2 regions of the Rhizobium sp. TRM96647 genome follow, and region 2 is predicted to be linked to the other one. Evidence: predicted binding sites of a transcription regulator. Region 2 holds the regulator's gene; the other holds the start of a gene.

Region 1 (4,524 bases), on a different contig from region 2:
CGTTCTCACCCTTTGCGGTGATCTTCGTCGACGAACGGAGCAGGGCAACGCCGCCGCCCGGTACGATGCCTTCCTGAACGGCAGCGCGCGTCGCGTTGAGAGCGTCGTCGATGCGGTCCTTCTTTTCCTTCACTTCGACTTCCGTCGAGCCGCCGACGCGGATGACGGCAACGCCGCCAGCGAGCTTGGCAAGGCGTTCCTGCAGCTTCTCGCGGTCGTAGTCGGAGGTGGTCTCTTCGATCTGGGCCTTGATCTGCGCGACGCGGCCTTCGATTTCAGCCTTCTGGCCGGCACCGTCGACGATCGTCGTGTTTTCCTTGGAGATCGAAACCTTCTTCGAACGGCCGAGCATGTCGAGCGTTACGTTTTCGAGCTTGATGCCGAGGTCTTCGGAGATGACCGTGCCGCCCGTGAGGATGGCGATGTCTTCCAGCATGGCCTTGCGGCGGTCGCCGAAGCCCGGAGCCTTGACGGCAGCGATCTTGAGGCCGCCACGCAGCTTGTTGACGACGAGCGTTGCGAGAGCTTCGCCTTCGACGTCTTCAGCGATGATGACGAGCGGCTTGCCGGTCTGGACGACGGCTTCGAGAACCGGGAGCATGGCCTGCAGGTTCGAGAGCTTCTTCTCGTGGAGGAGAATGAAGGCGTCTTCGAGGTCGGCGATCATCTTTTCCGGGTTGGTCACGAAGTAGGGCGACAGGTAGCCGCGGTCGAACTGCATGCCTTCGACGACTTCGAGTTCGGTCTCGGCGGTCTTGGCTTCTTCAACCGTGATGACGCCTTCGTTGCCGACCTTCTGCATGGCTTCGGCAATGTCGAGGCCGATCTGCTTTTCGCCGTTGGCGGAGATCGTGCCGACCTGTGCGACTTCTTCCGAGGTGTTGATCTTCTTGGCCTTGGCCTGGAGATCCTTGACGACTTCGGCAACGGCGAGATCGATGCCGCGCTTCAGGTCCATCGGGTTCATGCCGGCTGCAACGGCCTTGCCGCCTTCGCGAACGATGGCCTGGGCGAGAACGGTTGCAGTCGTGGTGCCGTCGCCGGCGATGTCGTTGGTCTTCGAAGCGACTTCGCGGACCATCTGGGCGCCCATGTTCTCGAACTTGTCTTCCAGTTCGATTTCCTTGGCGACGGAAACGCCGTCCTTGGTGATGCGCGGAGCGCCGAAGGACTTGTCGATGATGACGTTGCGACCCTTCGGGCCGAGCGTGACCTTGACGGCGTCAGCGAGAACATCGACGCCGCGCAGCATCTTTTCGCGCGCGGTGCGGCCGAACTTGATTTCTTTAGCTGCCATTTTGAGAACTCCTGAAAAGAGGTGTCAGCGATATTTCAGTGAAGGCAAGCGGCTGGAAATCAGCCGATGATGCCCATGATGTCGGCTTCCTTCATGATCAGAAGGTCTTCGCCGTTGATCTTGACTTCGGTGCCGGACCACTTGCCGAACAGGACGCGGTCGCCGGCCTTGACGTCGAGTGCGACGACCTTGCCGGATTCGTCACGGGCGCCGGAGCCGACGGCGACGATTTCGCCTTCCTGCGGCTTTTCCTTTGCGGTATCGGGAATGATGATGCCGCCCTTGGTCTTTTCTTCGGATTCAACGCGACGGACGACGACGCGGTCGTGAAGCGGACGGAAATTGGTGGTTGCCATTGTCTAATCCCTCGATCAAATGACATTCTCGGATCGGAAACGATCCGGCGGATTGGTGTTAGCACTCACTCCTGTCGAGTGCTAGCGAAGCCGAGATAGGCTTGGCCCCGGACGGAGTCAAGGACGGGCTTCCAGAAAATATTTGCCGGCCACGGTCGGCGCGCGGCGGTTTCGTTCCGTTTTGCCCGATGCGGCGTGCATGGATTGCTCGCAAGCCTGCCGCGGGCGCTCCCTGCAAGGCGCGCGGATCGCGTCCGCCTGCCTGCTATTTTGCCATTTGGGCCTTGTTTTCTTGGCCGGGCTTTGCGATGTCACCGGGGCCCTCAGCATCGGATAAACAGCATGGCCAAGCGCATTCAGTCCTTCAGCGAGATCACCGAACACTACGACGTGGTGCTTTGCGACGTCTGGGGCGTCCTGCACAACGGCGTGGAAGCGTTCCGGGAAGCCTCGCGGGCGCTGGCGAGCGCGCGCCAGGCTGGACTTACGGTGGTGCTGATCACCAATTCGCCGCGCCCCTTTCCGGGCGTGAAGGTGCAGATCCGCGACCTCGGCGTGCTCGACGAGGCCTATGACCGCATCGTCACCTCCGGCGACGTGACGCGGGCGCTGATCGCCTCCGGCCCGGACAGGATCTACTTCATCGGCGCGGAAAAAGACCTGGCCCTGCTCGACGGGCTGGGCGTCGAGGCCGTTTCCGCAAACGAGGCCGGCATCGTCGTCTGCGCCGGCTTGCGAAACGACGAGAGCGAGATGGCGGAGGATTACCGTGGCGAACTGGAAGTGCTGAGCCGTCGCCACCTGCCGTTCATCTGCGCCAATCCGGACCTCGTCGTCGAGCGCGGCCACCGCCTGATCCCCTGCGCCGGCGCGCTCGCCAAGCTCTATGACGATCTCGGCGGCAGCACCCTGATTGCCGGAAAGCCGCACCGGCCGATCTACGAGAAGTCGCTGGAGGAAGCCCGCGACGTCCGCGGCCCGTTCGATCTTTCCCGCGTGATCGCGATCGGCGACGGCATGCCGACCGACGTCCGCGGCGCACAGGCCTACGGACTGGACGTGCTCTACGTCTCCGGCGGCATCCATGCGCAGGAATATGTCGTCGACGGGCAGACCGACGAGGCAGCGCTCCAGGCCTTTCTGGAGCGGGAGAAGGCGTCTGCGAAATGGTGGATGCCCAGGCTGCAGTGACAGGACGGACGAAAGCGCCATGACCGTTTTCCACCGCAACGAGACGAAGCAGCCGCTGCCGGATCATCTTCGCGGCGGGGTCGTGGCGATCGGCAATTTCGACGGCGTCCACCGCGGCCACCAGTCGGTGCTGAACCGGGCGCTGGAGATCGCCCGCGAACGCGGCGTGCCGGCGCTTCTCCTGACCTTCGAGCCGCATCCGCGCAGTGTCTTCCGCCCCGACCAGCCGGTCTTCAGGCTGACGCCGGCGCCGCTGAAGGCGCGCATCCTGGAGGGCATGGGTTTCGCCGCGGTGATCGAATACCCCTTCAACCGCCAGTTCGCGCTGATGTCGGCCGGCGAGTTCGTCGCAGGCGTGCTGCGGGATTGGCTGCATGCCGGCCATGTCGTCACCGGCTTCGACTTCCATTTCGGCAAGGGCAGGGAAGGCGGCCCCGCCTTCATGATCGCCGCCGGCGAGCAGAACGGTTTCGGCGTGACCCTGGTCGATGCCTTCCGCGACGAGAACGCCGACGTCATCTCCTCCAGCCGCATCCGGGCGCTGCTCTGCGAGGGTGCGGTGACGGAGGCCGCCGGCCTGCTCGGCTACCGCTACACCGTCGAGGCCGAGGTCATCGGCGGCAAGCAGCTCGGCCGCGCGCTCGGCTTTCCGACCGCCAACATGCAATTGCCGCCTGAAGCCGCGCTGCGCAACGGAATCTATGCTGTCCGCTTCCGCCGTCCCGGCGGAACGATCCACGACGGCGTCGCCAGCTTCGGTCGCCGCCCGACGGTGGACAGCGACGGTGCGCCGCTTCTGGAAACCTTCGTCTTCGACTTCGAAGGCGACCTCTACGGCGAGATCTGTACCGTCTCCTTCTTCGAGCATCTGCGCGACGAGCTGAAGTTCGACGGGCTGGACGCGCTGGTCGTCCAGATCAGGCGCGACGAGGAGGAGGCGCGGGCGCTGCTCTCCGGCGTGCGCCCGATCGGCGAGATCGACGCCCGGATCGCATTCTGAGCCGGCCCGCGCAGCATCGGTCGCTTCCGTGTTCGTTGTTTCCGATATCGGCTATTCGGGCTGCGCCCCTCTTTCCTTTTCGGGCAAAAACACATAAACAACGCCACCATGGCGCCACACAGCTTTTGTGTCATATCCCGAATTAGTGGCCCGGCCTTCCGCGCGCTCTGAGCGAGGCCGGGAGGTCCGGGTTCCTGGGCGTTCTGACGCGCCCGCGCCGTTACCGACAATTTTCCCTGCCTGCGCGAAAGATCGCGCGATGAAACGATTGCTTGAGCCATGACCGACACGTCCGAGAAGATCGACTATTCCTCCACCCTCTACCTGCCGCAGACGGATTTCCCGATGCGCGCCGGCCTGCCGCAGAAGGAGCCCGAGACCGTGGCCCGCTGGCAGAAGATGGGCCTTTACAAGCAACTGCGCGCCTCCGCCGCCGGCCGCGAGAAGTTCGTCCTCCACGACGGCCCGCCCTATGCCAACGGCAACATCCATATCGGCCACGCGCTGAACAAGATACTGAAGGACGTCATCAACCGCTCGTTCCAGATGCGCGGCTATGACGCCAACTATGTTCCCGGCTGGGACTGCCACGGCCTTCCGATCGAATGGAAGATCGAGGAGAAATACCGCGAGAAGGGCCAGAACAAGGACGAGGTGCCGGTCAACGAGTTCCGCCAGGA
Region 2 (4,524 bases):
AGCCGGTCGACCTGGTCTTCCTGCTGCTCGCGCCGGAAGGCGCGGGCGCCGATCACCTCAAGGCCCTTTCGCGCATCGCCCGGGTGCTGCGCGATCCGGCCATGGTGGCGAAGTTGCGGTCTTCGGATTCGGCCACGGCGATCTACGCCTGCCTGAGCGAGGAACAGGCCAACGCCGCCTGATCGGACCGCCGGACAGACGCACGCAAAAGGGAGCGCCCCGGCGTTCTTCCCTAAAGGTGTGCTTGCGTGCATGAACGTGCCCGACGGTCGGCGGTTCTCGCCCTGACCGGCGACAGGAAGACAGGAAAAACCGGCGGCCTTGTGGCACGCCGGTTTTCTTTTTCTGCCGATCCATTGACGACCGATCTCCCGGCCCACTCTCCCGGTTCCAGAAAAGAAGAAAACCCGGCAGCCGCGAGGTTGCCGGGTTGGAAGATGTCGATTGCCGATTTCGCCGGGCTCAGGCCTGGTCGGGCTTGTCTCCGCCGGCGGCGACCTTGGGGCCACCCTTGGAAACACCGACCATGGCAGGCCGCAGGACGCGGTCGCCGATCTTGTAGCCGTCCTGCACCACCTGCAGAACGGTGCCGTGCGGCACCTCCGCGTTCGGCACCTCGAACATGGCCTGATGGAAGTTGGGGTCGAACTTCTCGCCGATCGGCTCGAGCTTGCGGACGCCGTGACGCTCCAGCGCCGACAGCATCGAGCGCTCGGTCATCTCCACGCCCTCGATCAGAGCCAACAGGCCGGCGTCACCCGCTTCACGGGCGTCGGCCGGGATGGCCTCGAGGCCGCGGCGCAGATTGTCGGAAACCGCGAGCATGTCTCGTGCGAAGCCCGAAATCGCATAGGACTTGGTGTCCTTGATGTCACGCTCGGTACGGCGGCGCAGATTGTCCATCTCGGCGGCAAGGCGCAGGTACTTGTCGCGCAGATCGGCGTTCTCCGCCTTGAGCTGGTCGACCGGATCGGCTTCTGCCTCCGCGACTTCGGTCTCTGGCGACACAGCGGCAATCTCGGCCTCGTCATTGGCGGCTTCGGGGGCGTGCTTGCTGGTATCGTCGGTCATGATTTTCTCCGGATTGAGAAAGCGGCATGTCCCGGGATCGATCGCGATGCTCCGGGCCACGCATGGGTTGAACGGACGGAGCAGGCCGGCACATCCCTCATGGCGGCGCGGCGCTCCTTCATTCCCCGACTGTCCGCACAGTTCGAACCTGCGCGGACATCAAGAGGGAGTTGAGGCGGATATCGAGCTTCGTGGCGAAAAAATCAAGGCTCTTTGCCGAACTCGGCAAAATCGCGGCCCCTTGCGCGGCACACTCCGGCGTCAACGGGAAAGCTGGGACATCAGTTGCGCGGTGTAATCCACCATCGGCACGATGCGCGAGTAGTTCAGCCGCGTCGGCCCGATCACGCCGACGGCACCTACGATCCGCTCCTCGCCGTCCCGGTAGGGCGCTACGATCAGCGACGAGCCCGAGAGCGAGAACAGCTTGTTTTCCGAGCCGATGAAGATGCGGACGCCCGGGCCGGTCTCGGCGAGGTCCAGGAGCTCGATCAGGCTGTCCTTCTTCTCCAGGTCGTCGAACAGCATCCGCAGCCGGTCCACATCCTCGGCGCCGGCCAGCCCTTCCAGCAGATTGGCCCGCCCGCGTACGATCAGCCGGGTCGGGTTCGACGCGTCGTTGCCACCCGACCACACGGCGAGGCCGCGTTCGACGAGGTCCTGCGACAGTTGGTCCAGTTCCTGGCGGACGGTCTGGCGAAGCCGATCGAGCTTGGTGCGCGCCTCCAGGATGGTATTGCCCGCCAGATGGGCGTTGAGGAAGTTGGCAGCCTCCGTCAGCTGCGAATTGGTGGTGCCGGCCGGAAGGTCGATGATGCGGTTTTCGACCTGGTCGTGTTCGCCGACGAGCACGACCAGCGCCTTGGTCGGCTCCAGCCTGATGAACTCCACATGCTTGAGGACGGAATCGCTCTTGGTGGTGATGACGATGCCGGCGCCGCGCGACACGCCCGACAGCATGCTGCTCGCCTCGGTCATCATCGTCTCGACGCTCTGGCCGTGGCCCGGGCGATGGACGTGGCGTTCGATCGAGGCCTTGTCCTCGTCGGAGACGCCGCCCACGCGCATGAAGGCATCGACGAAGAAACGCAGACCCATCTGCGTCGGCAATCGCCCGGCGCTGACATGCGGCGAATAGATCAGCCCCAGCGCCTCGAGGTCGGCCATCACATTGCGCACGGATGCCGGCGAGAGCGATATCGGCAGGATGCGGGAGAGGTTGCGGGATCCGAGCGGCTCGCCGCGCTCCAGGTAACTCTCGACGATCCGTCGGAAAATCTCGCCCGCCCGCTCGTCAAGCGCCGCATAGATGTCCGTATCCGCGGGAGTCCTCAGTACCATGCCGATCATACAAACGTTGTCACCAAGCCTGAATATAGGGGTGCGCCCGGGCCCCGCACAAGGACAATTGCGCTCGCGGCCGGCGGCAATACCCTGAAATCGCGCCGCTCCGGCAGTACCTTTCCGACTGGCCTGACCGAATGACGCGACGGCCGGATCGAAATCGATTTCGATTCTCCGGCCGATGCGCTAGAAGCAGCCGCAGATTTCAAGAGAACACGGAGTACACGATGCGGCCGTCAGGCAGAAAGACCGATCAGATGCGCAAGATTTCCTTCGAGCGCAATTTCTCCAAGCATGCGGAAGGCTCGTGCCTGGTGAAGTTCGGCGACACCCACGTACTCTGCACCGCCAGCCTGGAGGAAAAGACGCCGCCGTGGCTGAGAAATAGCGGCAAGGGCTGGGTCACCGCCGAATACGGCATGCTGCCGCGCGCCACCGGCGAGCGGATGCGGCGCGAGGCGTCCGCCGGCAAGCAGGGCGGCCGCACGCAAGAGATCCAGCGCCTGATCGGCCGGTCGCTCCGCGCCGTCGTCGACCTCACGGCCCTCGGCGAGCGGCAGATCACCATCGACTGCGACGTGATCCAGGCCGACGGCGGCACGCGCACGGCATCGATCACCGGCGCCTGGATCGCCCTCAACGACTGCCTGAAGTGGATGGAAACCCGCAGCATGATCAAGGTCGAGAAGGTCCTGAAGGACCATGTCGCGGCGATCTCCTGCGGCATCTTCGCCGGCCAGTCGGTGATCGATCTCGATTATCTGGAGGATTCCGCCGCCGAGACGGATGCGAACTTCGTCATGACCGGCTCGGGCGGCATCGTCGAGATCCAGGGAACGGCCGAGGGCAAGCCCTTCACCGACGAGGAGTTCGCAAGCCTGATGGCGCTTGCCAAGGCCGGCATCGCCGATCTCGTCGAGATGCAGAAGCAGGCGATCGCCTGAGTGGCGGGGGCTGGCAGCCCCCTTGCCCCGCATCCGCCCTTCGGGCACCTTCTTCCGGCTTAAGGGGAGAGGGACAGGAGGAGACGATGGCCGATCCGCAGCATCCTCTCGACGGCATCCTCGAGACCGCGCTCTATGCCGGTGACCTGGATGCGGCCGAGGCCTTCTACGGCGGGCTGCTGGGGCTGGAGAAGATCACCCGGCACGCGAACCGCCACGTCTTCTACCGCTGCGGCCAGGGCGTGCTTCTGATCTTCAACCCGAAGGAAACGGTGGTGCCCCCGGCTCCGGAGGCATTCCCGGTCCCGGCACACGGAATGACGGGACAAGGCCACGTCTGCTTTCGCGCATCGGCCGCAGCGCTTGATTTCTGGGTGGAAAAGCTCAAAGAAGCTGGGATCGCCATCGAGGCCGATTTCCGCTGGCCGAACGGCGCCCGCTCCATATATTTCCGCGACCCCGCCGGAAACAGCCTCGAATGCGCCGAACCCGGCCTCTGGGGCGTAGACCCCGGGGATAGGACCTGACAGGAACAGACATGCGCAAGCTCGATACCCGGACGATCGTCGTCGCCAGCCACAATGCCGGCAAGATCAGCGAGATCCGCGACCTGATCGGCCCGCTCGGCTTCACCGCGAAATCCGCCGCCGACCTGAACTTCGTCGAACCGGACGAGACCGGCACGACATTCGAGGAGAATGCGGCGATCAAGGCGCTGGCCTCGGCCAAGGCTGCGGGGCTTCCCGCGCTCTCCGACGATTCCGGGCTCGTAATCGACGCGCTCGGCGGCGCCCCCGGCGTCTACACCGCCAACTGGGCGGAGAAGGAAGACGGCAGCCGCGACTTCGCCATGGCGATGGGCAAGGTGGAAGAAGCGCTCTCGCAGAAGGGCGCCACGGCGCCGGCGGACCGCAGCGCCCGCTTCGTCTCCGTGCTCTGCCTGGCCTGGCCGGACGGGCACACCGAAATGTTCCGCGGCGAGATCGAGGGCACGGTCGTCTGGCCGCCGCGCGGCAGCCAGGGCTTCGGCTACGATCCGGTGTTCCAGCCGGAAGGCCACGCGGTGACCTTCGGAGAGATGAGCGCGCAGGAGAAGCATGGCTGGAAGCCCGGCGATGCGGTCGCCCTGTCGCACCGGGCCCGCGCCTTCAAGCGCTTCGTCGAA

Evidence for each region. The regulator HrcA, encoded in region 2, represses chaperone genes, less so after heat shock. The targets are predictions, from matches to a motif close to GTTAGCACTCNCNNNNNGNGAGTGCTAAC.
Region 1: a site for HrcA is predicted at 1,711-1,739, ahead of groES (co-chaperone GroES). Genes of this name have one in related genera too.

Annotation. Positions count from the first base shown of each region.
Region 1 is NZ_JAOXHF010000002.1:251,875-256,398, forward strand. It holds gene groL (chaperonin GroEL) at 1-1,297, opposite strand, end outside; gene groES (co-chaperone GroES) at 1,357-1,653, opposite strand; gene OCK02_RS04155 (TIGR01459 family HAD-type hydrolase) at 1,996-2,844, shown strand; gene OCK02_RS04160 (bifunctional riboflavin kinase/FAD synthetase) at 2,864-3,844, shown strand; gene ileS (isoleucine--tRNA ligase) at 4,124-4,524, shown strand, end outside.
Region 2 is NZ_JAOXHF010000004.1:328,196-332,719, reverse strand. It holds gene ptsN (PTS IIA-like nitrogen regulatory protein PtsN) at 1-182, shown strand, start outside; gene grpE (nucleotide exchange factor GrpE) at 463-1,071, opposite strand; gene hrcA (heat-inducible transcriptional repressor HrcA) at 1,333-2,412, opposite strand; gene rph (ribonuclease PH) at 2,643-3,359, shown strand; gene OCK02_RS10155 (VOC family protein) at 3,446-3,886, shown strand; gene rdgB (RdgB/HAM1 family non-canonical purine NTP pyrophosphatase) at 3,898-4,524, shown strand, end outside.